One region of the Roseibium sp. AWQ4_290 genome, then DNA from elsewhere that is predicted to be linked to it. Evidence: predicted binding sites of a transcription regulator. Region 1 holds the regulator's gene; each other region holds the start of a gene.
The links. The regulator LexA, encoded in region 1, represses DNA repair genes until DNA is damaged. The targets are predictions, from matches to a motif close to TGTTCNNNNTGTGTTCNG.

Region 1 (7,583 bases):
TGCAAGAAATTGGCGGCGTAGCCGAGATCATTGCGCGGATAAACGAAGGGCTGGCCGATATGATATTTATAGGCCATGGCTGCAATGGTTGGCATCTTGGCGATCATGCGCAGGGACGCCACCATGCGCTGATGCGGGTCGGTGATGTCTGTGGAGTCGTGGTAGAACGCGGACAGGGCGCCAACGGTTCCGACCATGATGGCCATCGGGTGCGCGTCCCGGCGGAACCCGGAGAAGAACCGGTTCATCTGCTCGTGGATCATGGTGTGATAGGTCACACGCTGAACGAAATCGTCCTTTTGGACCTTGGTCGGCAGTTCGCCGTAAAGCAGCAAGTAGCAGGATTCCAGAAAGTCGCCATGATCGGCAAGCTGTTCGATCGGGTATCCGCGGTAAAGAAGGGTGCCTTCGTCGCCGTCGATATAGGTGATCTTGGATTCGCAAGATGCGGTTGAGGTAAAGCCCGGGTCGTAGGTGAACATGCCAGTGTCCTTGTACAAGGACGAGATGTTCACGACCGACGGTCCGATGGATCCGTCAAAAACGTCGAAATCGTGGTCGGCGCCACCGACGTTGAGCTTGGCGTTGTTGTCGGCCATACAGAAACCCCTTCATTTATCCTGGTTTGCCCTCCAGAGTGTGTCCCGCAAACCGCGTTTGCCAGGATCCTGCCGGACGGCTCTTTAGAAAATTCGCGTCTTGCGTAGCCCATTTGCCGCAGTGCCGCAAGCAGGCCCGTGTAACGCTTTGGTCAAAGACCAGTTTTACGCGTGCCGCCAGGTGTGAAGGCGGCACCGCGTTGAAAAGGCTTTCGCTTCGGAAAGCCTTAGGCCGCCTGATCCTGGATCCGGTCGAGCGATTCCTGCCGGCCGAGGGCAATCAGAACGTCATAGATTCCCGGTGACGTGCCCCGGCCTGTCAGGGCTGCGCGCAGTGGCTGGGCAACTTTCCCGAGTTTAAGGTCTTTTTGCTCCGCATAAGCTTTTACGGTTGATTCCAGGGCTTCGGCCGTCCAGTCAGACACGTCCTTGAGCGCAGCGCCGAGCTCGCCCAAAAGGGTGCGGGCGTCATCGGTGAGAATTTTGTCAGCCTTTTCATCTGTCTCCAGCGGCCTCTGCCGCCATAGATAAGAAGCGCTTTCTGTCAATTCAACCAGCGTCTTGGCACGTTCTTTCAATCCGGGCAACGCAGCAAGGGCGGTGGCCCGGTTGGCCTCCAGCGCCATCCAGTCCAGTACGGCAGCGCCATCTTCAGCATGCTGGAGATAGACCCTCCAATGGTCCAGAAGCTCCGTATCCGGTGTTGCGCGCATATAATGCCCGTTCAGGTTTTCCAGCTTCTTGAAATCAAAGCGGGCGGCGGACTGGCCGACAGCGTCCATCCCGAACCAGCGGATCATGTCGTCCAGTGCCATGATTTCTTCATCCCCGTGGCTCCAGCCGAGGCGCGCAAGGTAGTTGCGCATCGCCTGCGGCAGATACCCCATGACGCGGTAGGCTTCGGCGCCTGTGGCCCCATGGCGCTTTGAAAGCTTGGCCCCGTCCGGGCCATGGATCAATGGAATATGGGCCATGGCGGGTACGGTCCAGCCCAGGGCCTGAAAGATCAGTGTTTGACGGGCCGCATTGGTCAGATGATCGACGCCGCGGATAATGTGAGTGATACCCATGTCATGGTCATCCACGACAACTGCCAACATGTAGGTGGGGGTTCCGTCCGAGCGCATGAGCACAAGATCGTCGAGATCCTTGTTCGGAATGACCACGCGGCCCTGCACCAGATCCTCAACGACCGTTTCGCCGTCCTGGGGAGCCTTGAGGCGGATCACCGGATCGATTCCGTCCGGCGCTTCTGAGGCTGGCCGGTCGCGCCAGGTGCCGTCATAGCGGGGCGGGCGGCCTTCAGCGCGGGCCTTTTCCCGCATCGCCTCGACCTCTTCGGGGGTCGAGTAGCATCGGTAGGCGGTGCCATTAGCCAGCATCTGCTCCACCGCTTCCTTGTGGCGACCGGCACGCGAATACTGGGAAATCGCGTCGCCGTCCCAGTCAAGGCCAAGCCAGGTGAGGCCATCGACCAAAGCGTCCACGGCCTCCTGGGTCGAGCGGGCCCGATCGGTGTCCTCGATCCGGAGCAGCATCTTGCCGCCATGATGTTTGGCGAACAGCCAGTTGAACAGGGCCGTGCGGGCGCCCCCAATGTGAAGGAACCCGGTCGGGGACGGTGCGAAGCGCGTGACGATCTCTTGTGCCATGGTGCTTTTTTTGAAAATCTCATCAATAAGGTGAGCGCGCGGGGCGCACTGCGTGTGTGGCGCGGTCTTATCACAGGCTTTGGCGCGGCTAAATAGGCTTGTCGGTTTTTCGAAGCCAGGCTGAAGGGGAGCGGAGCAGTGGCGGACGAGAACGCACCGCACGAAGACCTCAAAAGTCTTTCCGGGACGCCGAAAGCTCATACGTCTGTAGCTGCAGGTGCGCGCCAGAAAGAGACGGCCACTGGCAAGGCAGCTGATCCCGGTGCCGATCTGTGGATTTGGCTCGCGCGTTTTACGGCGAAACGGCCGGCCCAGTCCGGTTCTTATTGGCAGGAGCGTGGGCTGCTCTGGACCGCTTTTGCCTTCGCGGCCGGCATAGCGGTCTATATGGGACTGCCTCAAGAACCCTTCTGGCCCGCGCTTGCGGGTGTCCTCGCCCTGGCGTGTCTTGCGGCATTCAAAATGCAACGCACACGGGGGCTTGGGCCTATTATGGTGCTGCTTGTGTCTTTTCTGGCCGGTGCGACCAGCGGAGCCGTGCGGACAGCCTTTGTCGCAGCGCCGCGCCTTGGAGAACCCATGATTGCGACGCTCACAGGGACCGTTGTCTCCCGTGAAACGCGGGCCTCTGGAGTGCGGGTTGTGCTTGAGGTGACGTCTGTCAACGGCAAATCGTCCGGGGCGGTCGTCTTTCCGAAAAAGGTAAGGGTCCGGATACCGGCAGCGAGCCCGGCGCGAACCGGAACTTTGGTCCGTCTCAAAGCCCGTCTGTTTCCTCCGGCTGGGCCGGTTGTGCCGGGAGGATATGACTTTTCCCTCCGGGCCTATTTTTCGCAGATCGGGGCTACCGGGTTCAGTTTTGGCGTGCCGGAGGTTCTGGAGGCGCAATCCCTGCCTGCGGGGCTGCGTCTAACCGCCGTTGTCGGGGAGATGCGCAGCTGGTTTGCAAACAGGATCACAAAAATCCTGGGGGGCAGGCCGGAGGCGGGTCTTGTTGTGGCGCTGCTTGTGGGCGACAGGAGCGGTATTTCGGATCCGCAGGAAGAGAACCTTCGCGCGGCGGGGCTTGCCCATATTCTTGCAATTTCGGGATTGCATATGGCGCTCTTTGCTGGTGGCACCTATGGCGCGGTGCTTTTTCTTCTGGCCCTTTTCCCGCCAGTTGCCCTGCGCTGGCCAATTCACAAGATCGCCGCAGTGCTGGCGCTGGCGGCAGCGGTCTTTTATCTGGTTCTGTCCGGGGCATCGATTGCTACCCAGCGGTCGTTTTTGATGATCGGTCTCGTCTTTCTGGGCGTTCTGACCGGCCGCCGGGGGCTAACCTTGCGCAGTGTCGCGCTGGCTGCGCTTTTCCTGCTGGGTCTGGCGCCTGAGAGGCTGCTTTTTCCAGGTTTTCAAATGTCCTTTGCCGCGGTGATCTGCCTCGTGGCGGTTTACGAGCTCTGGCGGAACCGACCGGATCCGCTGATTCGCCAGACCCACAATGGGGGCAGGCCTTTGCTGCAGCTTGCCCGGTCTACCCTGCGCTGGTCGTTGGGGCTGGCTGTCACAGCGCTGGTGGCCGGACTGGCAACCGGGATCATTGCCGCCCATCATTTTGGGCGCATAGCCCCCCTGGGGCTTCTGGGAAACGTGCTCGGCATGCCGATCTTCACCTTGCTGGTCATGCCCATGGGGGTTCTGTCGCTTGTTCTGATGCCGTTTGGCTTGGCCTCTGTGCCCCTCAGCCTTATGGCCTTTGGTGTCAGGTTGCTTCTTGATGTGGCGGGCTTCGTGTCTGATCTTAGTGGAGCTGCAGGCGCCATTGGCCGGATTGGTCTGCCGGAGATGCTGGCTTTTTCAGCTGCCCTGTTCGGCGTGCTGCTGCTGCCGGGCCGGTGGCGCAGCCTGGCCTTTGGGCCCCTGATCCTTGGCCTGGTGCTTGTGCAGGTCAGCCGGCCGCCGGACATCCAGATTGCCGCTTCCGGAAACAAGCTCGCAGCCCGGGACCGGATTGGGGATTTGCGCTGGTTTGCCCGCCGGGACAGTTTTGCTGGTGATATCTGGTTTCAGACGGAGGGAGTTCCAGAGGGCGAAATTAAATCGCGCAGGATGAAAGCGCCTCAAATCGCCTGTGATCCCGGCGGCTGCGTGATACGCGCTTATCAAGTGGCCGGGGCGCACGTGCCTGACGGCTTCGAGCACAGGCCTCTCAAACTGGCTCTCACAAAGAGGCCTGAGGCATTTGAAATGGATTGCCGATGGGCTGATTTGATCGTGAGCGATCTGATTGCGCCCAAATCCTGTTCTGCTCCCCTTGTGATTGACAAATCCCTGCGCCATGCGCGCGGTGCTGTTTCGATCTGGCTGGCGCGCGCCGCTTCCCCGGCCATGGAAGAGGCTGTGCCGGAAGGGCAGGGAACCCGGAAACGGGAAAGAGAGGATCAGGCATCTGCCCCCAATGCGCTGAAAACACGGGTGCTGGCTGTCACGGACATCCAGTTTGCGCTTCAAAAGGAGCCCCGTCCGTGGAACCGGGCGGGGGAGGTGACGCGTACCAGCCTGCGCCAGGGAGGTGGCTAAACGGTCAATATTGGCGGAAGAGGGCGACAAGCCGTCCTTGAACACGCACCCGGCCGGGGCCGAAAATGCGGGTTTCGTAAGCGGGATTGGCAGCTTCCAGGGCAATTGAGGCGCCTTTCTTGCGCAGCCGCTTCAAGGTGGCCTCTTCATCATCCACCAGCGCTACCACGATATCGCCGCTATCGGCGCTTTCCGTACGGCGGATCAGCACGGTGTCGCCGTCCAGAATACCGGCCTCGATCATGGAATCGCCGCGCACTTCCAGAGCATAATGTTCGCCCTTGCCGAGAAGTTCCGGCGGCACTGTGATGGAATGGCTGTGGGTCTGGATCGCTTCGATCGGCACCCCGGCGGCAATGCGCCCCATGACCGGAATCTCCGTTCCCGCCACTTCAGGCTCCGGTGCAGGGCGAGCCGGTTCCGCCTTGCCAAGAGACCCTTCGATGACTTCGGGGGAAAAGCTGCCACGCTGGCGGGGGGCGCCGAGGCCCGGTGCAATGGAATCCGGCAGCCGGACCACTTCCATGGCGCGGGCCCGGTTCGGCAGGCGGCGGATGAAGCCGCGTTCTTCCAGAGCCGTGATCAGCCGGTGAATACCGGACTTCGACCTGAGGTCGAGAGCGTCCTTCATTTCATCAAAGGACGGCGGAACACCGGTTTCTTTCAGTCTTTCATGAATGAACATGAGCAGTTCATACTGCTTGCGCGTCAGCATATCGGCATTCCTTGACCATGAGAAGGTTCTGGTACAAATCAAGAACACATTACCTGTTCTCATTGTGTTCCGCAAGCGTAAATGTTCTCTTACTGTTCTGCCGGGCCACTTGTGGATCTGTCAGAGTAAAACGGCACTGGCAGTTGCACTTTTGGCCGTATTGATTGCTGGCTGGGCGGCATGACAAAACTCAACCGTACGATGAATGGTGCTCCGGACTGAAAATCGGGAACTTTTGCATTCATCGGGCAATTGGCCCCGTTTTGCTCCGCTGGCTCAATTCTTCACTACAGAATAGTCTGCGTCGGCGGCGCAGAGATTTGGTCATGGGGTGCTGTTGTGTTGTCTGATTGCAATAGATGTTGTGTAGCCGCATACACCTGCACGAAGCTGCCCAGACTTCCTAAAACTTGGTTGTCCGAACAACGGACAAACTTATTCGAAAATTTTTAAAGATGACACTGACAACGACCCGGATACAGTCTTGAAAACCGTATGCTACGCATGCCACGGAACGAATAATCCAGAAGGACTGTCTTGCTTTGGAAATGCCCCGCAAGGTTTCCATGCTTCAACGTCTTTTCCCTATTTCTACGTTTTATAGAAGTCCGGATTGAAAACCAGCTGCTCCTGAAAATTAGAACCGCGAAATCCCGCGTTTTCCCGGACAAGACTTTCTGGTGCCGATGAAATTCGGCCCGTGCCATTTAAGTCCGGTGCGTACACTTGTGCGCTTTGGAAACCGGCGTTTCAAGTCGGGGTCATCCGTTCTCCCTGACGATCAGCAGCTCGCACGTTACCAGCGTCGGCGCGCCGCCGGGGACAAGTATACCCTCAAAGAGAGCACCGGTCAGGTCCGCGCAGCGGACCGGGACAGCGGGCGGTGTTCCTTTTTCCGCTCCAGCTCCCGGGCGCAACAGGATTTCGGAAATCAGGCCTGTCATGGGCGCGCTGTCGGTGAACCGGGCTCCGGCAAGGCTGCCGAGGCCGTAAACGCAATAGGGGCCAGGGCCAAGTGTGGCTGCCAGGCTTTCGATGCTGGTGGACAGGTCCTCAAACGGGGCGAGGGTCGTGATCAGTGCATTATGCGTTGGCCGCGGGGAGGCGCTGTCCTCTGTCCTGGTCCGGAACAGCGTGAATTCGGTTTCCGGGTCCAGCTCCGCCTCGAACCGCGCGCCCCTGAGGCCCCAGCCGGAGACTGTGATGTCCTGCGTGGCCGTCAGCGTGTGGGGCAGCAGGTGGCCGAGGCGTTGCTTGTTCCCGTCCTGCCAGAAGCCGTGAATATGGGCGAACCAGCTCCCGTCCTTCCAACCCAGGATGGCGACAGCCTCCTCAAGGACAGCAGCGGCGGAGTGGTGGGTGTCGCTGTACCAGGCGGCGTGCCGGTCGTCGATGGCCCGGTCGGGCATGACGTAGTCGAAGGCCGAGAGGGGGAGGCCGGACAGATCCAGAACGGCGGAGGAAAAGCCGGACGCAGCAGCCCACGCGCCAAGATTGGTCAGGAGCGGTGTGCCGGCGGGCACGGGAACCGCTATCGGAATGGCGTCGCAGAGCGCAAAGGGGCGCCTGTCGGCCGCGGCAGGGCCCGGATGGCGGATATCGGCAAGGGCTGACGGTGCTGGCCGTCTCATATCAGGCCCCGGCTGGTCAGGACGTCCCGAACCAGTTTCTTCGTGACTTTGCCATAGGCGCTGGTCGGCATCGCATCCACAAAGAGATAGCGCGCGGGCATCTTGTATCGGGAGATCTTGCCGGTCAGAAACTCTGTCAGCTCCGCATCTTGAACCTGCTGCCCGGTCTGCGCCACACAGACGGCAAGGCCGGTCTCTCCCCAATGCGGATCGGGAATTCCGAGAATGGCCACTTCCGAGATCGCCGGATGGGTGAGAAGAATTTCCTCGATCTCCTTCGGATAGACATTCGAGCCGCCGGAAATATACATGTCCGAGGCCCGCCCGGTCAGGTAGAGGTAGCGCTGCTCGTCCATATGGCCGAGGTCGCCGGTGCGGAACCAGCCATTGCGGAAGGATTTTGCATTGGCGGCCTCATCGTCCA
Region 2 (7,583 bases), on a different contig from region 1:
ATCGGCCGCAGCGGCCTCAGGCGCAGCAGTGTCTGCCCCAGAGGCGTCTGCCAGCGCTGCAGTCTTGTCTGCAGCTTCGGGCTTGGCCGCGGCAGGGCGCTGGATTTCTTTGGTCTCCAGCCGGTAGCCGAGGGATTTCAGGACGGCAGAGAAGTCTTCTCCCGCGCAGCCCAGAAGCGAGGTCATGGCGACTGTGACGGTAAAGCCGCCGCCTTGTGCGATGGCGCCGTCCGGTGGGCTCACCTCCGCATCCAGTGGTTTCCAGGCAATCAGCGGCCGGATCAGATCCGCCAGACGTTCCAGAATGTCGACACGCACGGCTCTGGGGCCGCAGACCCGGAAGCCGACCACTTTGTAAAGGGACTTGTCGATGCTTTCATCGACGGGAATGGACGTGCGGCCGGAGGCGGACAGCTGCGGCAGTTCGGACATGCCGGCCATGTCAAGCGAGCCGTTTTTCAGCGCCCAGAGCTGGGCGAGAAGCTGGCTCGGGGCCGGTTTCAAGAGCGCGGGGACAAATACGGTATAGGCACCGAAGCGTACGCCGTGCTTGCGCAGGGAGGCGCGCATGTCCTGTTCCAGCTGGCGGATTTCATCGGCTGCTTCCTGGCGTTCCAGAATGCCGAGCCCTTCCACGATACGGAAGGCAATGCCCCGCGCCAGACCTTCCAGCCCTTCACCGGCCTTCAGATCCGCAAGCGGCTTTAAAAGGGTTTCGATCTGCGCTTTGACCCACAGGTCGATGCGGGCCTGCACCGTGTCGCGGGCCGGGCCGGTCAGATGCTCGTCCGCCAGAAGAAGCGCCGTCGGTGCCAGCACATCTTCTCCTGCCACCAGCTTGGCCACCGGTTCGCCGCGCCAGCGGATGGCGGCTTCCGAGGTCAGCACGAAATCGCTGTTCTCGGATTTGCCCAGCTTGTCGGCACGGGTCTCGATTTCCGTTGTCAGGGCTTTCTGGGCGGCAGCGCGCACGGTCTTGCCGTCCGGGCCTTCGGCCCCGGCATCAGGGGCAAACCGGAAGCCAAGCAGGTTCCCGATGTGCTGACCTTCCACGAGCACATCGCCACTCGATGTAATTTCTGCTTCCAGCATTGCGTTCTCTCTCAAACGTCGCATCAATACACTTGTCCGCCGGTCAACGAAACGCTGTGTCAAGCGTTCGTGCAGGGCGTCCGATAATCTGTCTTCAATGTCGCGGGTTTCCCCCTGCCAATGGGCCGGATCGGCCAGCCAGTCAGGGCGATTGGCGACGTATGTCCAGGTCCGGATATGGGCAATCCGGTTTGCGAGAGTGTCGATATCACCATCCGTGCGGTCTGCGAAGGCCAATTGACGGGTGAACCAGTCATCCGCGATACGATTGTCCTGCATCAGATGCGTGTAGATGGTGCTCAGCAACTCTGCGTGGTTTGCCGGAGCGATCTTCCGATAGTCCGGGACCTGACACACGTCCCATAACAATTCAATTGCATTTTCGCCCCTTGCCAGCCCGGATATTACGGAATCCCGTAACAGATGTTCAAGTGCTGTAATGTCGTCGCCGGTCGGGGCCCGCGCAAGGCCCTCCTCGCGCGGGACAACGTCCAGGCTGGCCCGCAGGCGTGCAGCAGAGGAGAAGTCTAGCGAACTGTTGCGCCATTGCAGCACTTTCAGACTGTCGAACCGGTGGCTTTCGATCTGTTCGACCAGTTCGTCAGCCAGCGGCTCGACCCGGCCGGTCACCCCGAATGTGCCGTCCTGGGTGTGGCGCCCGGCGCGTCCGGCGATCTGGCCCATTTCGGAAGGGGTCAGCTGGCGGTACTGGTAGCCGTCATATTTGCGGTTGCCTGCAAAGGCGATGTGATGGACATCCAGATTGAGCCCCATGCCAATGGCATCCGTCGCCACCAGGTGGTCCACATCCCCGTTTTGGAACAACTCCACCTGGGCGTTGCGGGTGCGCGGGCTCAAGGAGCCGAGAACAACGGCGGCGCCGCCGCGCTGGCGGCGCAAAAGCTCGGCAATCGAATAGACTTCTCCGGCGGAAAAGGCGACCACGGCCGAGCGGGACGGCATGCGCGACACCTTGCGCGCGCCTGCATATTCGAGAATGGACATGCGCGGTCGGGTGATGACATTGAGGCCCGGCAGCAGCTTTTCCAGAAGCGGGCGTGCGGTCGCGGCCCCCAGAAGCAGCGTTTCGGCGCGGCCGCGCAGGTTCAAGATGCGTTCGGTGAAGACATGGCCGCGGTCCAGGTTTCCGGCCAGCTGCACTTCGTCGATGGCCACGAACTCGGTGTTGAGATCCAGCGGCATGGCTTCGACGGTCGACACCCAGAAGCGGGGCGCCTTCGGCACGATCTTCTCTTCGCCGGTCACAAGAGCCACCGCCTCCGTGCCCGCACGCTCCACGATGCGGCCATAGACTTCTCTTGCGAGCAAACGCAAGGGCAGGCCGATCAGCCCGGAGGGCTGTGCAAGCATGCGCTCAATGGCCAGATGGGTCTTGCCGGTATTGGTCGGGCCGAGAACTGCAGTCACGGTGCGTGATCTGGCGGACGGCGGCAGCGGCAACGTTTGGGGACGAGGCATGGAACTGATTGGTTACGGTCGGCTTTCTTCGGGCGCAGCGCCTATATCTAGTGCGGCGTATCTAGCACAGGCCGCACCGGCGTGTCGCCCTTTCTTTTGGGCGAATTTTCGCCGGACAGATATGGGGTGTTTTTCTGTGGAGAACGAGTCTGGAACAAACCGAAACCGAATCGCGGACTCTTTGTGATTCAGGATTTGTTCCCTACGAAATATAGTGATTTGTCTGAACTGCGCTACGAAATCCTGAATCTCGTCAAGGATTTGAGTCGCTCGGCAGAAACAGCTGCGTCCGGAGGCAAAATCCTGTCAAGGGTTAATCTTGTGTGAAGCCGTGGTCCTGCCGGGTCCGCGCAGGTGTTTACGAACGGACACAGGGTGAACGAAACCCGGACGAATCGCTGATTTTTCTCTGTTTTGGGTTTGTTCCAACAAGATCTGGTAGGTGCGCTGTTTGAAAGACCTATGAAAATCGGGCGAAAAAATCATAATCTGTGTTGCAGGCCGTAAAATGCCCGTTTCCGTTTCAAAATGAAGCGGTCTGTTTACGTTTCTAAGGTCAGCGGGCTTTTCGTTCCTGCTTTGGGCGTTTCCTGTTTTATGCAAAAAGGCAAGCCCGGTTTTGCGGCCATGGGGGCCGGGCCGGGCGTTTCACGGTCGGCAGGGCATTGTGCGGGATCAAAAATGCTGCACTGCACCTTTTTTGGCGGCAGCGCTTCTTGCGCGGCACTGGGGATTTTCCCTTTTTCTTTCAATATGTTGTTCAGGTGTGTAGGTGGCGTTCTGGCCTGCCTTTTGGGGCGCTTGTCCGTCCAGCCCTTTTCAAGAGCTTGAGAGCACAGTAGAAATCTGGCCGGGTTCAAATGTGCTTAGGCGTAACTTTGGGAGGAGAAGGCGTTTGGCGATTACCAAGATTCTCGTTGCGAACCGGTCTGAAATTGCGATCCGGGTGTTCCGGGCAGCCAATGAACTGGGGCTCAAAACCGTCGCGATCTATGCAGAACAGGACAAGCTGGCCCTGCACCGGTTCAAGGCGGACGAAGCCTATCAGGTCGGCAAGGGCCTTGGCCCGATCGAGGCCTATCTGTCCATTGACGAGATTATCCGGGTTGCCAAACATGCTGGCGCCGATGCCATTCATCCCGGCTATGGCCTGTTGTCGGAAAGCCCCGAATTCGTTGATGCCTGCGAGCAGGCAGGTATCACCTTCATTGGTCCGAAATCGGAAACGATGCGCCGCCTCGGCAACAAGGTGGCAGCGCGTAATCTGGCCATTGAGGCCGGTGTGCCGGTCATGCCGGCAACGGACCCGCTGCCAGATGATCTGAGCGAGATCAAGCGCCAGGCGCTGGAGATCGGCTACCCGGTCATGCTGAAAGCCTCCTGGGGCGGCGGCGGGCGCGGCATGCGGGTCATTCCTGACGAAGCCACGCTGGAAAAGGAAGTTGTTGCCGCCAAGCGGGAGGCCAAGGCTGCTTTCGGCAAGGACGAGATCTATCTTGAAAAGCTGGTCCAGCGCGCCCGCCATGTGGAGGTGCAGATCCTGGGGGACGGTGACACCGTCGTGCATCTGTTCGAGCGTGACTGTTCCATTCAGCGTCGCCACCAGAAAGTGGTCGAGCGGGCGCCCGCTCCCTATCTGGATGCGGCAAAACGGGAAGAGCTGTGCGGCTATGGCCTGAAGATCGGCCGGGCGGTGAACTATCGCGGGGCCGGAACCGTTGAGTTCCTGATGGATGCGGACACCGGGTCCGTCTATTTCATCGAGGTCAATCCACGGGTGCAGGTGGAGCATACGGTCACCGAAGAGGTCACCGGGATCGATATTGTCCAGGCGCAGATCCATATTGCCGACGGGGCGAAGATCGGAACGGCGGAAAGTGGCGTGCCGCCGCAAGCGGACATCTGCCTGAACGGCCATGCCATGCAGTGCCGGATCACTACGGAAGATCCGGAACAGAATTTCATTCCGGACTATGGCCGCATTACCGCCTACCGGGGCGCGACCGGCTTCGGCATCCGCCTTGACGGCGGCACCGCCTATTCAGGGGCGGTGATCACCCGCTTTTACGATCCGCTGCTGGAAAAGGTCACTGCCTGGGCGCCGACGGCGGAAGATGCGCGCAAGCGCATGGACCGGGCCTTGCGTGAATTCCGGATCCGGGGGGTGGCCACCAATCTGGTGTTTTTGGAAAACATCATCGGTCACCCTGATTTCCGGGCCAACAATTACACCACCCGTTTCATTGACGAAACTCCGGCCCTGTTCGAGCAGACAAGGCGCCAGGACCGGGCGACCAAGCTTTTGACCTATATCGCCGATGTGTCGGTGAACGGCCATCCGGAAACCAAAAGCCGGATGCGTCCGCCCAAGGATGCGGCGGCGCCGGTTGTGCCGGATTTTGGCGACAACAGGCCGGCGGGCACCCGCCAGCTGCTGGACGATCTTGGCCCCAAGGGTTTTGCGGACTGGATGAAGGCGCAGCAGCGGGCCCTTGTCACCGACACGACGATGCGCGATGCGCACCAGTCGCTGCTGGCAACCCGTATGCGCACCCACGATATCGTGGCCATTGCCGAGGCCTATGCGGCCGGGCTGCCCCAGCTTTTTTCCCTGGAATGCTGGGGCGGGGCAACGTTTGATGTTGCCATGCGCTTCCTTACCGAAAGCCCCTGGGAGCGGCTGCATCAGATCCGCCAGAAAGCACCCAACATCCTGTTGCAGATGCTGCTGCGCGGGTCCAACGGGGTTGGATATACCAACTATCCGGATAATGTGGTCCGGTTCTTTGTCAAACAGGCCGCCGATAATGGCATTGACCTGTTCCGGGTGTTCGACTGCCTCAACTGGGTCGAGAATATGCGCGTTTCCATGGATGCGGTCCAGGAAGCGGGCAAACTGTGTGAAGGTGTGCTGTGCTACACCGGGGATTTGCTGGACAGCGCGCGGCCGAAATATGACCTGAAATATTATGTCGGCCTGGCCCGCGAGCTGGAGGCGGCCGGGGCGCATATTCTGGGCCTGAAGGACATGGCCGGCCTGTTGAAGCCGGAAGCGGCCAGGGTCCTGATCCGCACCTTGAAAGAGGAAACTGGCCTGCCGATCCATTTTCACACCCATGACACGTCCGGTATTTCGGCGGCAACGGTGCTGGCGGCTGTCGATGCCGGGGCTGACGCGGTGGACGCGGCCATGGATGCCCTTTCAGGGCTTACGTCCCAGCCCTGTCTCGGGTCGATCGTGGAAGCGCTCCGGGGCAGTGACCGGGACACGGGGCTGGAGGCGAAAACGATCCGTCAGATTTCCTTTTATTGGGAGGCGGTGCGCACCCAGTACCGGGCTTTTGAAAGCGATCTCAGGTTCGGGGCCTCGGAAGTCTACTTGCATGAAATGCCCGGCGGCCAGTTCACCAATTTGAAGGAGCAGGCCCGCTCGCTTGGCCTTGAGACCCGCTGGCACGAGGTGGCCCAGGCCTATGCGGATGCCAACCGGATGTTCGGGGATATCGTCAAGGTTACCCCGTCCTCCAAGGTGGTGGGCGATATGGCTCTCATGATGGTGAGCCAGGGGCTGACCTTGGAAGAGGTTGAAAGCCCGGACAAGGATGTGGCCTTTCCGGACAGCGTGGTGAAGATGCTCCACGGGGATCTGGGCCAGTCACCGGGAGGATGGCCGCAGGCACTGCAAAAGAAGGTTTTGAAAGGGGAAACGCCGATCACCGTGCGCCCGGGCTCGCTTCTGGAAGAGGCGGATCTGGAGGCGGAGCGCATAGACGCGTCGAGCGCCGCTGGCCGGGAGATCGATGATACGGATCTGGCCGCCTATCTGATGTATCCGAAGGTCTTCACCGATTTCGAAAAAGCCCAGCAGCAATATGGGCCGACCTCGGTTCTGCCGACCCCGGTCTATTTCTACGGCCTGGAACCGGGAGACGAGATTCTGGTGGATTTGGAGCCTGGCAAGACCCTGGTCGTGCGCTGCCAGGCGTTCGGGGAGACAGATGAAAAGGGAGAGAAGAAAGTCTTTTTCGAACTGAACGGCCAGCCGCGCATTGTCAAGGTGCCGGACCGGGCCCACGGAGCCACCGGGGCCGCCGCCATGCGCAAGGCGGAAGACGGCAATGCCGCCCATGTGGGGGCACCGATGCCGGGCGTCATCTCCACCGTCGCGGTTGCGGCCGGTCAGGAGGTCACGGCTGGCGACGTGCTGGTCTCGATCGAGGCCATGAAGATGGAAACTGCGCTTCATGCGGAGCGGGACGGCACGGTCAAGGAAGTGCTGGTGGCCCCGGGCACCCAGATCGATGCCAAAGATTTGCTTGTGGTGTTCGAAAGCTGAACGGGATTTTGTGGAAATATGGCTCGAAAAGCAGCTATCTCACTCGAAAGCTTAACAAAACTTGGTGCGAAGAAACTTGCTGAACTGGTTCTGAGCGAAAGCGGAAACAATGCTCCCTTCCGGAAGAAAGTGTCCGCAGCTCTTGCTGCGGACAAAGGACCGGAAGCTGTTGCAAAGATTGTTGACCGCCGATTGAGTGCGCTGGAAAAGGCACGCAGTTTTATCGACTGGGACAAAGCGCGCGGCTTTCGGGACGATCTTGCTGCAACAGTGGAGGTCGCGTACGGAGAGTTGGGCAACGCGGCTCCCATGATGGGGGTTGACCGCCTCTTGCGGTTCGTTGCGACCCATGAAGAGGTTTTTTGCCGCGTGGATGATTCCGGCGGCAAAATTCAGGATGTCTACGAACAGGCCATTGAAAACATAGGCACGTTAACAGGGAGGCTGACACCGCAGGAAATAACGCTCCTGCCGGACAAGATCATGGCAGCGCTTGGAACAAGCAGCCATGGTTATCTTCCCATGGTGGCTGAGATGGCCGTTGAGCATTTGCCTGAGGATGTCCTGGCTTCGTGGGAGCAGGTTCTGGCGAAGCTTCAGAAGAAACAGGAAGCCGCAGAGGGGACGTCCAAGGGCCGTTTCTATTTTTCAATTGCGTCGCAATACCGGGATATCC
Region 3 (7,583 bases), on a different contig from region 1:
CGTGCCATAGGCAATGACGGGCACGCCCCGGGTTTCCAGCACTTCAAGGGTCTTGGGAATGTCGAGCAGGGCCTTGGCCCCCGCGCTGACAACACAGACCGGAGTGCGGCCGAGTTCATCCAGATCAGCGGAAATGTCGAAGCTCTCCTCAGCGCCCTTGTGAACGCCGCCGATGCCGCCGGTGGCAAACACCTGGATGCCGGCCAGATGGGCGGCCATCATGGTGGCTGCCACGGTGGTTGCTCCGAAAGAGCCGGTGGCAAGCGCGAAGGTGAGATCAGCGCGCGAGCATTTCATCACGGAACCGGCCTTGGCCAGCCGGTCGAGCTCCGCATCGCTCAAACCGATATGGATCTTGCCGTCCATGACCGCAATGGTTGCGGGCACCGCCCCTTCTGCGCGGATATCTGCTTCCACCTGCCGGGCGGTTTCCACATTGCGCGGAAACGGCATGCCATGGGTGATGATGGTGCTTTCCAGGGCAACGACCGGGGCGGAGCGGTCCAAGGCGGCGTGGACCTCGTCACTATAAACGAGAAGAGACTTCAGGGCGGCGGCGTCAGGTTTGCGTGTCACAGGGTCTGGCCTTCTTTTAAGAGGAAGCAGCAGCTTCGGTCTGCTGCCCTTTTGAGCGCTTTATAGGAGCCGGGCGCCGCAGCGCCAAGCTTACAATTTGTCCGTATGGTCAAATCTTTGAATTTGATCCCAGCGGAGCCCTTCGGCAAGCGCGCCTGTCGATTGCAGCGTCAGGGTTGCCGCCTGAAGGCCGCAGCGGGCGGCGGTGAGAAGACCGTGGCCCCGGGCCAGGGCCGCCAGAATGCCAGCTGTCAGGGCATCTCCAGCCCCGGTCACATCCACAATGGCGGTCTTGGGCGGCGTAAGACGGTGCAACACCCCTCCGGACGAGACCAGGGCCTCACGGCCGCCATCGGTCAGGACAAAAGCTTTTAGACCCTGCTGTGTGAGGGCGTTTGCCAGGGTGTCGGCGGGCAAGGTGTCCGCAAGGCCGGTCAAAGCGGCGGCTTCCCCACGGTTCAGGGTCAGGCAGTCCAGCTCTGCCAACAGGCCTTTGAGCCTCGGGGCCTTGGCATTGGAGACCGCATTGGCGGTCAGGACCCCGCCGCAGTCGGGGCGGGAGCTGCGAATTTGCTGAACAAGAGCGTGCAGCATCGGTTCGGGCAAGTTGGCATCCAGCAGCCACAGAGGGGCAGGCGCCGTCCGTTGCAGCTCCTGTGCCAGGGCGGCGGCAAAAAAACCGGCCGGGGCTTCGCTCAAGACCCGGTCATCAACGCAGGCGGCCGCCAGGCTGCCATCAGGATCATGCAGGGCCAGATATTGCCCCGTCGCGCAGCCGGACCGGGTCTGAAAGGCCAGATCAAGGCCTTCTGCGGCCAGCAGCTCCTTCAAAAAAGCGGCGGCCCCATCGGTGCCGACCGCGCCGATGAGTGTGGTCGCAACCCCAAGACGGCAGGCGGCCCGGGCAATATTGGTGGCGACCCCGCCGGGTTTTGCGGTAAAGCGGGCCGGGGTTGAGGTGTCCCGGCAGATCGTCTCGCGGCCATGGGCGATCGTGTCATAGTGAACCGCGCCGATGGCAACCAGTCGCTGGGAAGGAAAGTCAGGCACGGGGATCGCTCTTCCGGTTTCTTTCAGGACGGACTTTAAGGGACGCCCGTGTCAGCAGCTGTCAGGTCTTTCTGACACGCGGTTTCGTTCGGTGATGTCGGGCCGCGCGGGATCAGCCACCGGCCACGCCGTGGGGCGGGCTATCAGATCCGGCCTGGCCGGGCAACCGTACCGGATCTTGGCTCCGGCCCGGGCGATTCTGGTTTGCCACGGGAAAATCGTATGTTTCCAGATTTTTCTAACGTAACGTAATTTTCTTTGTTGGCTTTAGGAACATATTGGAAACAAAGTTAAAATACTGCTTTGAAAACAGATGCTTTTAGAAGATTGCAAAAAGAGAACAAATAAGGTACAAACCCTGTCATTGAAACAACGCGTCCGTCGTGGAATAAGGAGCGTGACCCATGTCGCAAAGTACACTTCGTCTCGTAGAAAGCAGCCAGATGGATAAGACAAAAGCGCTGGATGCAGCGCTCAGCCAGATCGAACGGGCCTTTGGCAAGGGCTCCATCATGCGGATGGGGCAGGGGCAGGCCGTTGAGATTCAAGCCGTCTCGACCGGGTCTCTCGGACTGGACATCGCTCTTGGGATCGGCGGGTTGCCGCGTGGCCGGATTGTGGAGATCTATGGACCGGAATCCTCCGGTAAGACAACGTTGGCCCTGCACACGGTGGCCGAGGCCCAGAAGGATGGGGGTATTTGCGCCTTTGTGGACGCGGAACACGCACTTGATCCGGTCTATGCGCGCAAGCTCGGCGTTGATATCGACAATCTCCTGATTTCCCAGCCCGATGCGGGCGAGCAGGCGCTGGAAATTGCCGACACGCTGGTGCGCTCCGGGGCAATCGACGTACTGGTGATTGATTCCGTGGCCGCCTTGACCCCCAAGGCCGAACTGGAAGGTGAAATGGGCGACAGCCTGCCGGGCATGCAGGCACGTCTTATGAGCCAGGCGCTGCGCAAACTCACCGCGTCGATTTCCAAGTCCAACTGCATGGTGATCTTCATCAACCAGATCCGCATGAAGATCGGTGTGATGTTCGGATCTCCGGAAACGACGACCGGCGGCAACGCACTGAAGTTCTATGCTTCTGTCCGCCTCGATATCCGCCGGATCGGCTCTATCAAGGACCGGGACGAGGTGGTCGGCAACCAGACACGGGTAAAAGTGGTCAAAAACAAGCTGGCCCCGCCATTCCGTCAGGTTGAATTCGATATTGTCTATGGCGAGGGTGTGTCCAAGATGGGCGAGCTGATCGACCTGGGCGTGAAGGGCAATGTGGTGGAAAAGTCCGGCTCGTGGTTCTCCTATAACAGCCAGCGGCTTGGTCAGGGACGCGAGAATGCCAAGCAGTTCCTGAAGGACAATCCGGAAATTGCCGATGAAATAGAACTCGCGATTCGCCAGAATGCGGGCCTGATCGCTGAAGCGATCATTGACCCGGAAGGTGGGGACGAAGAGCAGGGCGACTGAGACCGCCAAAAGACGTGCTCTCAGACGCCCCTCGGCCCAGACGGGGGGCTGTCCTTACCCGTCATTTGCGGCGGGCGGACCGGGAACCCGGCTGAAAGATGTATCACCAAGAGGCAAAGCCCTTTCCGGACGGGAGAGGGCTTTTCTTTTGGCCGCCATCCAGACCGGCGCTGGGAGATCTGGAGGCAAGGTCAAAACACCCGGAAAGACCGGTGGAGCGCCTTTGCGGCAAGCGGAAGCCGTGGCTCCCGCCCCGCAGACTTGCCCAGAACGCATGCAACCGCTGGACAGGGTTTGAGCGCAAAGTTAAAAAGCTGTTCCGGCTGCGGGGCCTCAGGGGTTCTGTCCGGCTGGCTGACTTTCACTAGGCCCGATTTTCCGGGCAAGGACGTAATGCGAGACCCGAATGACCGGCGTAAATGAAATCCGCTCCACATTTCTGGACTATTTCAAGAAAAACGATCACGAAGTGGTCGAGTCCGGGCCTTTGGTTCCGCGCAATGATCCCACGCTGATGTTCGCCAATGCGGGCATGAACCAGTTCAAGAACGTGTTCACCGGTCTGGAGACCCGTCCCTATTCCCGGGCAGTCACCGCGCAGAAGGTGGTGCGGGCCGGCGGTAAGCACAACGATCTAGACAATGTCGGCTATACGGCCCGGCACCACACATTCTTTGAAATGCTGGGCAATTTTTCCTTTGGCGACTATTTCAAGGAACGGGCGATCGAGCTCGCCTGGGCCCTGATCACCAAGGAATATGGCCTGCCCAAGGACCGGTTGCTGGTCACGGTCTATTCCGAGGACGAGGCGGCGGCCGGGTTCTGGAAGAAGATTGCCGGGCTCGGCGACGACCGGATCATCCGTATTCCGACGTCGGACAATTTCTGGACCATGGGCGACACGGGCCCTTGCGGACCGTGTTCGGAAATCTTCTATGACCATGGCGATCACATCTGGGGCGGCCCTCCGGGCACGCCGGAAGAAGACGGGGACCGGTTCATCGAGATCTGGAACCTGGTTTTCATGCAATATGAGCAGACACCGGAAGCCAGACTGGATCTGCCGCACCCCTCGATTGACACCGGAATGGGGCTTGAGCGGCTGGCTACCGTGCTGCAGGGTGTTCACAACAACTATGACATCGACCTCTTCCGGGCTCTGATTTCCGCCTCCGAACATGAAACCGGTGTTGAGGCTGAAGGCGATGCGCTTGGCAGCCACCGGGTGATTGCCGATCACCTGCGCTCCACCAGTTTCCTGATTGCGGATGGGGTTCTGCCTTCCAATGAAGGCCGTGGTTATGTGCTGCGCCGGATCATGCGCCGGGGCATGCGCCATGCGCATCTGCTCGGGGCCGGCGAGCCGCTGATGCACAAGCTGGTGCCGGCGCTGGTGCGGGAAATGGGCCGTGCCTATCCGGAACTCGGCCGGGCCGAGGACCTGATCACCGAAACTTTGAAACTGGAAGAAACCCGGTTCCGCAAGACCCTGGAGCGGGGCCTTGGCCTTTTGGATACGGCCACGGAAGACCTGTCGGCCGGTGGCCAGCTCGACGGCGAAACCGCTTTCAAGCTCTATGACACCTATGGCTTTCCGCTTGACTTGACCCAGGACGCCCTCAGGGCCCGGGACATTTCGGTTGATACGGACGGCTTTGACGCGGCCATGGACCGTCAGAAGGCGGAAGCCCGCGCGGCCTGGTCCGGATCGGGCGGGGCTGCGACCGAAGCCATCTGGTTTGCGCTGAAGGAAAAGCACGGTGCCACGGATTTCCTCGGCTATGAGACAGAGACTGCGGAAGGGGTTGTCGCAGCGCTCGTTGCAGATGACGCGGAAACGGTCAAACTGACGGCAGGCAACAGCGGCTTCCTGATCCTCAACCAGACGCCGTTTTACGGCGAGAGCGGTGGTCAGGTGGGCGATACTGGCAAGATGCTGGCCCCGGGCCTGCACATCACCGTGACCAACACCCAGAAAAAAGCTGACGGCCTGTTCGTGCACAGTGTCACGGTGGTCGAAGGCGAGGTTACGCCCGGCACGGCGCTGGAGCTGAAAGTCGACCCTGCCCGCCGTGGCGCTATCCGATCCAACCATTCCGCCACCCATCTGGTGCATGAGGCGTTGCGGGAAGTGCTGGGGTCTCATGTGGCCCAGAAGGGCTCTTTGGTGAGCCCGGAGCGCCTGCGTTTCGACTTCTCCCATCCCAAGCCGGTCAGCGATGCGGAACTGGCTGAAGTGGAAACCTTTGCCAACGAGATTGTCCTTCAGAATGCCCCGGTCGACACCCGCCTGATGGCTGTCGATGACGCCATTGAAGCCGGTGCCATGGCGCTGTTTGGCGAAAAATACGGTGAGGAAGTCCGGGTTGTGTCCATGGGCACGGCGCTGCACGGGGACAAGGCCGGCAAGCCTTATTCTCTGGAATTGTGCGGTGGCACACATGTTTCGCGCACGGGCGATATCGGCCTGGTGACGCTGGTCTCCGAAGGTGCGGTTGCCGCTGGTGTGCGCCGGATCGAGGCGTTAACTGGCCCAGAAGCCAGGGCCTATCTCGATGCCCAGGACAAGCGCATGCGCGGCCTGGCGGCACTGCTGAAGACCGGCGCCGATGAGGTTCCAGCCCGGGTGGCCCAGCTGGTGGACGAGCGGCGCAGGCTGGAAAAAGAGCTGGCGGATGCGAAGAAGAAACTTGCCATGGGCGGGGGCGGAGACGGGGCTGCGCCGGTCAAGGAGGCTGGTGCCTTCAAACTGATGGCGCGCACCGTAGAAGGCATCAACCCGAAAGATCTGAAGGGCATGGCGGATGAAGCCAAGACCCAGCTCGGTTCCGGCGTGGTCGTTTTGATCAATGTTGCCGAAGACGGCAAGGCGGCCATTGTCACGGCGGTCACCAAGGACCTGACCGGGACGGTCAGCGCGGTCGATCTGGTGCGGATCGGGTCGGAAGCCCTTGGCGGGCGTGGCGGCGGCGGCCGCCCGGATATGGCCCAGGCCGGGGGGCCGGACGGATCCAGGGCGGACGGCGCCATTGCCGCGATTGAAAGCCATTTGGCCGGGCTCTGAGACATTGGAGCCCGCTGGACGGTCTGCAGGATGAAGGTATGTTGCCGTGCCGGGGCCTTCGAGGCCCCGGCTTTTTTTTTGATTGTGTGAGTGGACTGCGCTTAGCCGGAGGGCAAACCGCTCTGTCTTTTGCGTTGACATCACGGATGTCAGGCAGCGAAAGACACATCCAGCCAAACGCGAATTTTCTGTGGTTGACGGGTCTCTATCAATTGAGACTGGCCTCAATGGAGCCAGGCGGCTGCTGTCATGGCAAAGGCGGCAAGCGTTGTCGAGACAAGCAGCATTTTCAGGACCACATGATGCGGGGAGGTTTCCGCTGCGCGGGCCTTGTCGGTGTCAATCGTCATGATGGCTGTCCTTGGGTTTGTCGTGCCCACAAACTTTAGGTGAGGGCTGCGGCAATTTTTCCCAATCACGTTTTCAGCGCGGGCGCTCACGGCTTTGCGCAGATTGCGTGAAGGCTTGGGGCCGTTGTGGATTTTGCGCTTGTCTCAACATCGGCTATTCAAACATGACGCGAAACTTTTTTCAGGGAGCACAGGGTGCAGGATAACAGCGTCAAGCGGATGCTTTACGAAGTGCTTGAAGACACGGGAAAACAACGGCTGGCTGCCCGTTCGCTGCGTCATTTTCTGGTGGCCCTGATTGTGCTCAACCTGGTTCTGGCGGTTCTGGAAACGGTGCCGGAAATCCGCAACAGCTACGCGCCTCATCTGAAATTCATCCAACTGGGCAGCGGCTTTGTGTTTCTGCTGGAATATGTGCTGCGCATGTATGTTGCCGATCTGCATCCGCCCCTGCGCCGCTATGGTCCGGTCTGGTCCCGCCTGCGCTATGCGGTGCATCCCGATGCGGCGATTGACCTGATCGGTGCCCTGCCGCTGCTGTTTGTCCTGTTCTTGCCCAACCAGGCGGTGACTGTGGTTGTGGTGCTGCGGCTGCTCAGGTTCCTGAAGCTGGCGCGGTATTCCCCGGCGCTGCGCTCGCTGATTTCGGCGGTGGTGGGCGAGCGCAAGGCGTTGCTTGGCTCCAGCATGATCATCTTCGGGGTGATCCTGATGGCCGCAACGGTGATGTATCTGATCGAGCATGAGGCCCAGCCGGAGAAGTTCCGCAGCATTTTGCACGGCATTTACTGGGCGATTACCACCATCACCACCGTGGGCTATGGCGATGTGGTGCCTGTGACCAATCTGGGCAAAATGGTCGGCGGTGTGGTCATGCTCATGGGCTATGGGCTGATTGCCTTGCCGGTTGGCATCATTGCCTCCGCCTTTGCCCGGGAGATCCACAGCCGGGATTTTGTCATCACCTGGTCGATGGTGGCCCGTGTGCCTTTGTTTGAGGATCTGAAGGCAACTGAAATTGCGGAAGTGTCGAAGCTGCTGCAGGCACAGAAGATCCGCAAGGGCGGC
Region 4 (7,583 bases), on a different contig from region 1:
CCCGGCCGGATCAGCGGGGGTTTTGCGGCGCCAGAGCAGAATAGCCAGGACGGCTGCAATCAGGAAGGCACCGTTGGTGACCGCGTTCAAGGGTTCGGCCCAAAAGTCCGGGCTGAGCCGTTCGCAGTAATTGTTCAGCCTTTGCATGAGATCCATCGGGCAGTCCTTCCAGGCAGCCGCCGCATGTGCGGCTTGAAACAGCGCTCTGCCTGTTGATGCGCAACCGGCCTCTGGAGAGCAACGGTTGATCAAACGGGCCGGAGCGGTGCGCTGAGCCAGACCGCCCGGCCGGCCGTCCTGCAAGCAGGAGGTGTCGAGACGGCGCTGATACATAGCAAAATTCCAGTGGCCACTCTCCTTTCATGCCTCCTGGGGCGTTTGCTGCGCGCCCCCATTATAGCTCAGGAGAGTGATCACCGGACTTACGCGGTGTATTACACCCTGGACATGACAGTTTCGGCAATCAGCGCGCCCAATCTTGATATCCCCGCCTCGATCCTGTCCGCACTGGCGCAGGAAAAGCTCAACCGAAAGGTATTGGCTCCGCTGCCATCAGGGTGAAACGCCTTGCCCGGAACAAAGGCGGCCTTCGCCCTGGCGACCGACTGGTGCAGCAGATCTGCCGCATCCAGCCCTCCGGGCAGCTCGACCCAGATGAACATGCCCCCTTCCGGCCGGGTCCAGCGTGTCCCCTCCGGCATATGCCGCTCCAAAGCGGCCAGCATGGCATCGCGCCGCGCTTTGTAGGTGGCGTTGATACGGGCCGAATGCCGGTCAAATTCGGTTTCGGCGACCCGGGCCATGGCTTCCTGATTGACAACCGGCGTGTTCAGATCGCTCGCCTGCTTGATCAGAACCAGACGGGAAATCACATCAGACGCCGCGCAGATCCAGCCGAGGCGCAATCCCGGGGAGAGCGATTTTGAGAAGCTGCCGCAATAGAGCGTCCGGCTGTTTTCAATGCCGCCCTGTTGCGCGCAGTCAAGCGCCAGAAGGCCGGGGACCGGCGCCCCGTCATAGCGCAAGCTTTGATACGGCGCGTCTTCAATGATGGCGCAGGACAGCTCACCGGCCAGGGTGAGAAGTCGCTGGCGCTCTTCCAGGTCCAGGGACAGGCCTGTCGGATTGGCAAAATCCGGCGACAGATACGCGAATTTGACGGCGCCTCCCTTGTCCTGCGCCCGGGCGCGGATCGTCTCAGCGCTTTCATTGGTCAGAGGGTCAAGCCGGTCGAACTGCGGCTCGTAGGCGTTGAAAGCCTGAAGCGCGCCCAGATAGGTCGGCCATTGCAGCAGGGCCGTATCCCCTTCCGACAGGAACAGCTTGCCGATATAATCAAGCCCCTGCTGGGAACCGGATGTGATGATGATGTTGTCCGGCCCGCAGTCAACGCCCAGCTCTTTCATATGACCGGCAATCCAGGTGCGCAGCCTGAGGCTGCCTTCGCTGATGCCATATTGCAGCGCCGTGTCCGCTTCCGGCCCTGACAGGACCTCCTGATAGGCGGCCCGGAAGGCCTCGGCGGGGAACAGGGCCGGATCGGGAATGCCCCCGGCAAAGGAAATCACATCGGGCCGGTCCAGCAGTTTCAGAAGCTCACGGATTTCGGATGCCCGCATGCGGCTTGCACGCTTGGCGTAAAGGCTTTCCCAGGTTGTCATAATGGCTCTCAGACAATTTTGATGTGATATTTAAGTCAATAATACTGACCTATTCATTTTGCAAGTGTCTCAATCTTGCTATTTTTTGTAATTTTATTTCTCAAAAAGATCCCAATACGGGGTAACCCCACGGGGCTGGAACCGCCTGCCGGTTTCGCCTATGTCTTCTGGACACAGGAGGAAGCCATGTCCCGTCTCGATGAAACCCGTCCATTCATTCCGCTCAACATTGCGGTTCTGACCGTTTCCGACACCCGGTCGCTGGAGGAGGACCGATCCGGCAAGACCCTGTCAGAGCGGCTCGCAAGAGCCGGCCATCTGCTCGCAGACCGGCAGATCGTGACAGATGATGTGGAGGCGATCCGGGCCGTCGCCCGGACCTGGATCAGTGCCCCGACCGTTGACGTGATCATCACGACAGGGGGGACGGGCTTCACCGGCCGGGACGTGACACCGGAAGCCATGGAGCCCCTGTTTGAAAAGCGCATGGACGGCTTTTCGGAAGTGTTCCACCGGATCTCCTATGACAAGATCGGCACCTCAACGATCCAGTCCCGCGCAACCGGCGGAGTTGCGGGGGCGACCTATATCTTTGTGCTGCCCGGCTCTCCAGGAGCCTGCAAGGATGCCTGGGACGGCATCTTGAAATGGCAGCTCGACTACCGGCACATGCCGTGCAATTTCGTGGAAATCATGCCGCGGCTGGATGAGCATCTGAAACGGGGCAAATTGCAGGATGCCTGACACGCTCTGTGCTACCCGCCCCCTTTCAGGAGAGGCCTTCGGCCCTCCTCCGCAACTGCTTTGATTGCAAAGGGGATATCGGGGCGTTCCCGGCTCAAAACAGCCAGCTCACAACCTCATCTTGAGGAGGAAGGGAGGCCGTTTCAAATACCGGTGTCAGCCGTGCAGCCGCACCGCGACGCTGGCAGGAATGCGCAAGGTGCCGACACAGAACCGCGCAAGGCCTTTGCGGAATTGGGCCAAACTGTTTCCACCCGCAGACACACCCGATGTGACCGCTGCAGCCCTTAGGAAAACAATCCGGTTGCGGCCGATGCGCTTGGCAATGTCCAGATCCTCCAACTCCCGCAACGGCCGGTGGCCGCCCAAAGTGCTGTAGAACTGGCGGGAGATCAGAAGCCCCTGATTGCCATAAGGCATGCCAAGAAGCTGCGAACGCAGGGCGGCCATCGATTCGCTGATCCGCGCGCCCATGCCAAACGTTTCGTAGCGCAGGCGGAAGCTGGCTGCGGTCCGCGCCCCGTTCGGGGCCCTGCCGGCCCTTTCGATAAACGCCTGGGCTTCATGGTGCCAGCCGCTTTCCAGGAGGGTTTCGGGGCGGAGAAACAAGAGCCAGTCACCGCGTTTGGCCAGGGAAGCCCCATAGGCCAGCCGCTCGCTCCGGCTCATGCCCACAGCCTGCGCCCAGCCGCAGCCAGCGGCGTCGGCGACCCGTTCGGTCCCGTCGCTTGAGCCGCCATCCACAACAATGACTTCCCGGACAACCCCTTCAGCCGCCGCTGTGACCAGAGACGACAGCGCATGCACCAGATCGGTCTCTGAGTTTTTTGTCGGAACTATGACACTTATCATGAGGCAGTGTTTTACATGAAAAATCCCCAGTTGCGAAATGCCGGGCTTGAATTGCTTTAAATTTGAGCTAATGTTCCCGATATGTTCTCGCTTCAGAGTGATCTCCGCCCATGACCCTTGCCCCTCATACCGACCGTCTGCCGGACGGAGCCCGCCTTGATCCGGTGTCTGAACTGCCGGAAACTGTGGAGGCGCCTGGCTCTGACCGGGTTCCGCAAGACCTGCGGCGTGGCCGGGGCGCAGCCCTGAACGCCTCCGGCAGGTTCGAGCCGCTGGCGCGGGAACGTTTCGACGACGGTTGGGATCTGGACGAGGAACTTCCACCGCTCCAGACCGACGTTCAGGAAGAACGCGCGCGCACGATCATCACACGCAACGAGTCTCCGGACCTGTCCTTTGACCGGTCGATCAATCCCTATCGCGGCTGTGAGCACGGCTGCATCTATTGTTTCGCCCGACCGAGCCATGCCTTTATGGGCCTGTCGCCTGGACTTGATTTCGAGACTCGCCTGTTCGCCAAACCGAATGCCGCCGGGCTTCTGGAACGGGAGCTGTCGAAACCCGGCTATGTCCCCCGCGTGATTGCTATCGGCACCAACACCGACCCTTACCAGCCGGTGGAGCGTGGCTACGCCCTGATGCGCGAGATTCTGGAAGTTCTGGAAGCCTGTTCGCATCCGGTTGCCATTGTCACCAAGTCCGCCCTGGTCACGCGGGACATTGATATTCTTGCCAGAATGGCGGAGCGCAATCTGATCAAGGTGGCGCTTTCGGTCACCACCCTTGACAAGAAACTCTGCCGGGCCATGGAGCCAAGGGCGTCCGCCCCGCATAAACGGCTTGCGGCCATCAAGGCCCTGTCGGAAGCGGGCATCCCGGCCTCGGTGATGATGGCCCCTGTCATTCCCGCCCTGACCGACTGCGAAATCGAAAACCTTCTTGAGGCGGCCGCCAGCCATGGGGCCAGTGAAGCCAGTTTCATTCTGTTGCGCCTGCCGCTGGAAGTCTCTGAGCTCTTCCGGGACTGGCTGCTGCGGGAGCGGCCCGACCGCTACCGCCATGTGATGAACCTCATCCGCTCCATGCGCGGCGGCAAGGATTATGACGCGAAATGGGGCGAGCGTATGCGCGGGCGCGGTCCCTATGCGGAGCAGATTTCCAAACGCTTCACCCTCGCCGCCAAACGGCTTGGACTTAACCTGCGCCGCAAGAAGCTGAACACGGACGCCTTTGTGCAGCCGCAAAAAGGCGGTGTGCAACTTGACCTCTTCTAACACTCCCGCCTTGCACAACGCTTTGAGGGGCGGCAGGCTGGCGCCATGTCTTCCAGCCTGAACCTTTTCGACCTTTCCTTTCCCGACAGTCCGGACATTGCCCTGGAGCGCAGCCATGCGGCTGCCTTTGACGGCAAGCTCTGCGGCGTGGATGAAGCCGGGCGCGGCCCCTGGGCCGGGCCGGTGGTGACCGCCGCCGTGATCCTGGACTATGACCAAGTGCCGGACGGGCTGAACGATTCCAAAAAACTGACCGAAGCAAAACGGGAAGAGCTGTTTGAGCAGATCGTCTCAACCGCCTTTGTCTGCACCGCCAGCGCGTCTCCGGCCACGATCGACCAGGAGAACATCCGCGCAGCCACTTTGGGCGCCATGATGCGGGCCGTGAACGGCCTTGCCAAAGTGCCGGATTATGTTCTGGTCGATGGCCGGGACGTGCCCCCGGCGCTGACACAGGCGGGACAGGCACTGATCAAGGGGGATGGACGCTGCCTGTGCATCGCCGCTGCCTCGATTATCGCAAAGGTGACACGGGACCGGATGCTGGTCCGCCTTGACGATCTGACGCCCGGCTACGGTTTCGCCCAGCACAAGGGCTATGGTGTGCCCAAGCATCAGTCGGCGCTTGATCTGCTTGGCCCCTCCCCCCACCATCGCGTGAGCTTCAGGCCGGTACGGCTTGCCGGCGCGGCAAAACGTCATACCAAGCGCAGTTGATTACGGCCCATTTGCCCGTGACACCAGAGCGTTCAGCAAGGCGCTTGGTCACAGGGCGATGCACAGGCATCGTCCAGAACGCGCAACACGGCGGAACACTCTTATGTCACGGCCTTCGGTCGCTTTTCAGGCCCGCCGGCGATGCTTCCCGCTTGCCCGGCCTCCCGGCCGGTCTGCGCGCCATTCCTTACCGGCGAACCTGCAAAAACCATCCAATAGGGTCTTTTTGGGTGAGGTTGGAAAAATCCCCACAGACATCAGGGGTGTCTGCGCAAAAAACGAAGCAGATTGAAACCGGATAAGCGCAAAATACTCCTAGGTAAGCGGGTGTACCGCCGCCCCGCACAAGCGGGCCCAGTTTGCCTGTTGGCCCTGGCAAATCTTCTGACCCAACAAAAAAGCGGCCCCGAAAGGCCGCTTTTTCTTAGCTGTTATCAAACCTCGGATCAGTTCAGACGGTCTTTGACCTGACTGATGCTCTTGGCCAGAATATCGTCGGCCACCTTGTCCTTGACCTTTGCGGTCAGGATGGTTTCGGCGGCGGCAACAGCCACATCGGCAGCCTTGGCGCGCACTTCTGCAATCGCCTGCGTTTCTGCCTGAGCGATTTTCACCTCCGCGGCCTTTGTCCGGCGGGCGATCATGTCTTCCAGCGCCGCGTTGGTTTCCGCCGTCAGGCGCTCGGCCTCGGCATTCGCTTCCGCGATAATGGCCTCCGCTTCACCCTCGGCCTCATGCCGCTTGCGCTGATATTCGGACAGAAGCGACTGGGCTTCTTCCCGCAGCTTGCGGGCTTCTTCCAATTCCTTGCGGATGGCGTCAGCGCGGTCGTCCAGAGAACCGCTGATCTTGCCTGGCACCTTCAGATAGATGATCAGGGCGAAGAAGAGGATGAGACCGATCAGGGCCCAAAATGTTGCGTCCATGACGGTCTCCTCAGTTCATCGCCGACTTCAGCGCTTTTGTCAGGTCGGTCTTGGTCGGAGCCTTGCCCATCAGCTGCTCAACGAGCGCCGTGGTGGTCTCTCCGGCAATATCACCGATCTGGGACAACGCTTCTGTTTTGATACCGGCAATCTGTGTTTCGGCAGCCTGAAGCTTTTCAGCCAGCTCGGCTTCCGCTTTTTCGCGGCGCGCGCCGTGGTCGGCTTTCAACTTGGCGCGGGTATCGCTTGCAATGCTGTGCGCCTTGTTCCTGGCTTCAGTCAGAGCCTGCTCATAGGCCGAAATGGCTGCATCGGTCTCTTCCTTGAGGCGGTTGGCCTCCGATAGATCCCCCGCAATGCGGTCCTTTCGGTCTTCCAGAATCCCGGCAATCCGCGGCATCGCCACGTTCTTCATGATCCAGTAGAAAACGCCAAAGGTGATAGCAAGCCACAGAAGCTGGGACGCGAAGGTTTCCGCATCGAACGGGGGAAAACCCACACCATGCTCTTCGGGTGGCACAGTAATCCCTGTGCTGGTCGAATGGGTATCGCCTGCCATTTCCAGTCTCCTAGATCCGGTCAGACGGCGCTAGAAAGCGCCGCCACCGGAGTCGCATCTAAAGTCGCTGCTTTCCGCGCGATTACGCGAACAGGATGAGGAAGGCGATCAGAAGGGAGAAGATACCCAGAGCTTCGGTCACGGCGAAGCCGAAGATCAGGCGGCCGAACTGGCCATCAGCTGCGGACGGGTTGCGCAGAGCGCCAGCGAGGTAGTTGCCGAAGATGGTGCCGAGGCCGATGCCTGCACCGCCCATGCCGAGACATGCGATACCTGCACCGATGTATTTTGCTGCTTCTGCTTCCATGACACGTGCTCCTAGATGTGTTGCAGATGGCTCACAGACGGCTCTTAAGGCCGTGTGATTGGGTTGACCCTTAATGTGAAGGATGAAGGGCGTCGTTCAGATACATGCAGGTCAAAACGGCAAAGACGTATGCCTGCAGGAAAGCGACCAGGAATTCCAGCGCCGTCAGGGCAACCGTCATGGCCAGCGGCAGAACGGCACCGAAAATGCCGACCGCCCCCATGGCGCCGAGACTGACGACAAAGCCTGAAAAGACCTTGAGAGTGATGTGACCGGCCAGCATGTTGGCGAACAGACGTACCGAGAGGCTGATCGGGCGGGACAGGAACGAGATCACCTCGATCATGGTCACCAGCGGTATCAGGGCACCGGGCACGCCGCTTGGCACGAAGAGCTTCAGGAAGCTCATGCCGTTCCGCATGAAGCCGTAAATAATGACGGTCAAAATCACCAGCATCGCCAGCGCGAACGTGACAATGATGTGGCTGGTGACAGTGAAAAAGTAAGGGAACATCCCGAAAAGGTTGGCGACAAGCACAAACA

Region 2: ACXAH0_RS18535 (helicase-related protein) is a predicted target of LexA. The motif match lies at 2,711-2,728, and genes of this name have one in related genera.
Region 3: recA (recombinase RecA) is a predicted target of LexA. The motif match lies at 1,963-1,980, and genes of this name have one in related genera.
Region 4: ACXAH0_RS15245 (PA0069 family radical SAM protein) is a predicted target of LexA. The motif match lies at 3,329-3,346, and genes of this name have one in related genera.

Annotation. Positions count from the first base shown of each region.
Region 1 covers NZ_JBSWYG010000002.1:301,956-309,538, forward strand. The annotation lists gene gltA (citrate synthase) at 1-599, opposite strand, end outside; gene gltX (glutamate--tRNA ligase) at 827-2,251, opposite strand; gene ACXAH0_RS03610 (ComEC/Rec2 family competence protein) at 2,390-4,813, shown strand; gene lexA (transcriptional repressor LexA) at 4,818-5,528, opposite strand; gene ACXAH0_RS03620 (hypothetical protein) at 6,290-7,159, opposite strand; gene ACXAH0_RS03625 (acyl-CoA synthetase) at 7,156-7,583, opposite strand, start outside.
Region 2 covers NZ_JBSWYG010000019.1:9,864-17,446, forward strand. The annotation lists gene ACXAH0_RS18535 (helicase-related protein) at 1-2,571, opposite strand, end outside; gene ACXAH0_RS18540 (hypothetical protein) at 3,114-3,323, opposite strand; gene pyc (pyruvate carboxylase) at 3,467-6,907, shown strand; gene ACXAH0_RS18550 (DUF6880 family protein) at 6,926-7,583, shown strand, end outside.
Region 3 covers NZ_JBSWYG010000001.1:1,349-8,931, reverse strand. The annotation lists gene ACXAH0_RS00040 (pseudouridine-5'-phosphate glycosidase) at 1-576, opposite strand, end outside; gene ACXAH0_RS00035 (PfkB family carbohydrate kinase) at 667-1,626, opposite strand; gene recA (recombinase RecA) at 2,031-3,101, shown strand; gene alaS (alanine--tRNA ligase) at 3,508-6,165, shown strand; gene ACXAH0_RS00020 (hypothetical protein) at 6,390-6,515, opposite strand; gene ACXAH0_RS00015 (cyclic nucleotide-gated ion channel) at 6,711-7,583, shown strand, end outside.
Region 4 covers NZ_JBSWYG010000014.1:68,359-75,941, forward strand. The annotation lists gene ACXAH0_RS15225 (ceramidase domain-containing protein) at 1-333, opposite strand, end outside; gene ACXAH0_RS15230 (aminotransferase-like domain-containing protein) at 435-1,661, opposite strand; gene moaB (molybdenum cofactor biosynthesis protein B) at 1,848-2,405, shown strand; gene ACXAH0_RS15240 (glycosyltransferase) at 2,562-3,257, opposite strand; gene ACXAH0_RS15245 (PA0069 family radical SAM protein) at 3,368-4,531, shown strand; gene ACXAH0_RS15250 (ribonuclease HII) at 4,577-5,248, shown strand; gene ACXAH0_RS15255 (F0F1 ATP synthase subunit B) at 5,695-6,174, opposite strand; gene ACXAH0_RS15260 (F0F1 ATP synthase subunit B) at 6,185-6,733, opposite strand; gene ACXAH0_RS15265 (F0F1 ATP synthase subunit C) at 6,816-7,040, opposite strand; gene ACXAH0_RS15270 (F0F1 ATP synthase subunit A) at 7,111-7,583, opposite strand, start outside.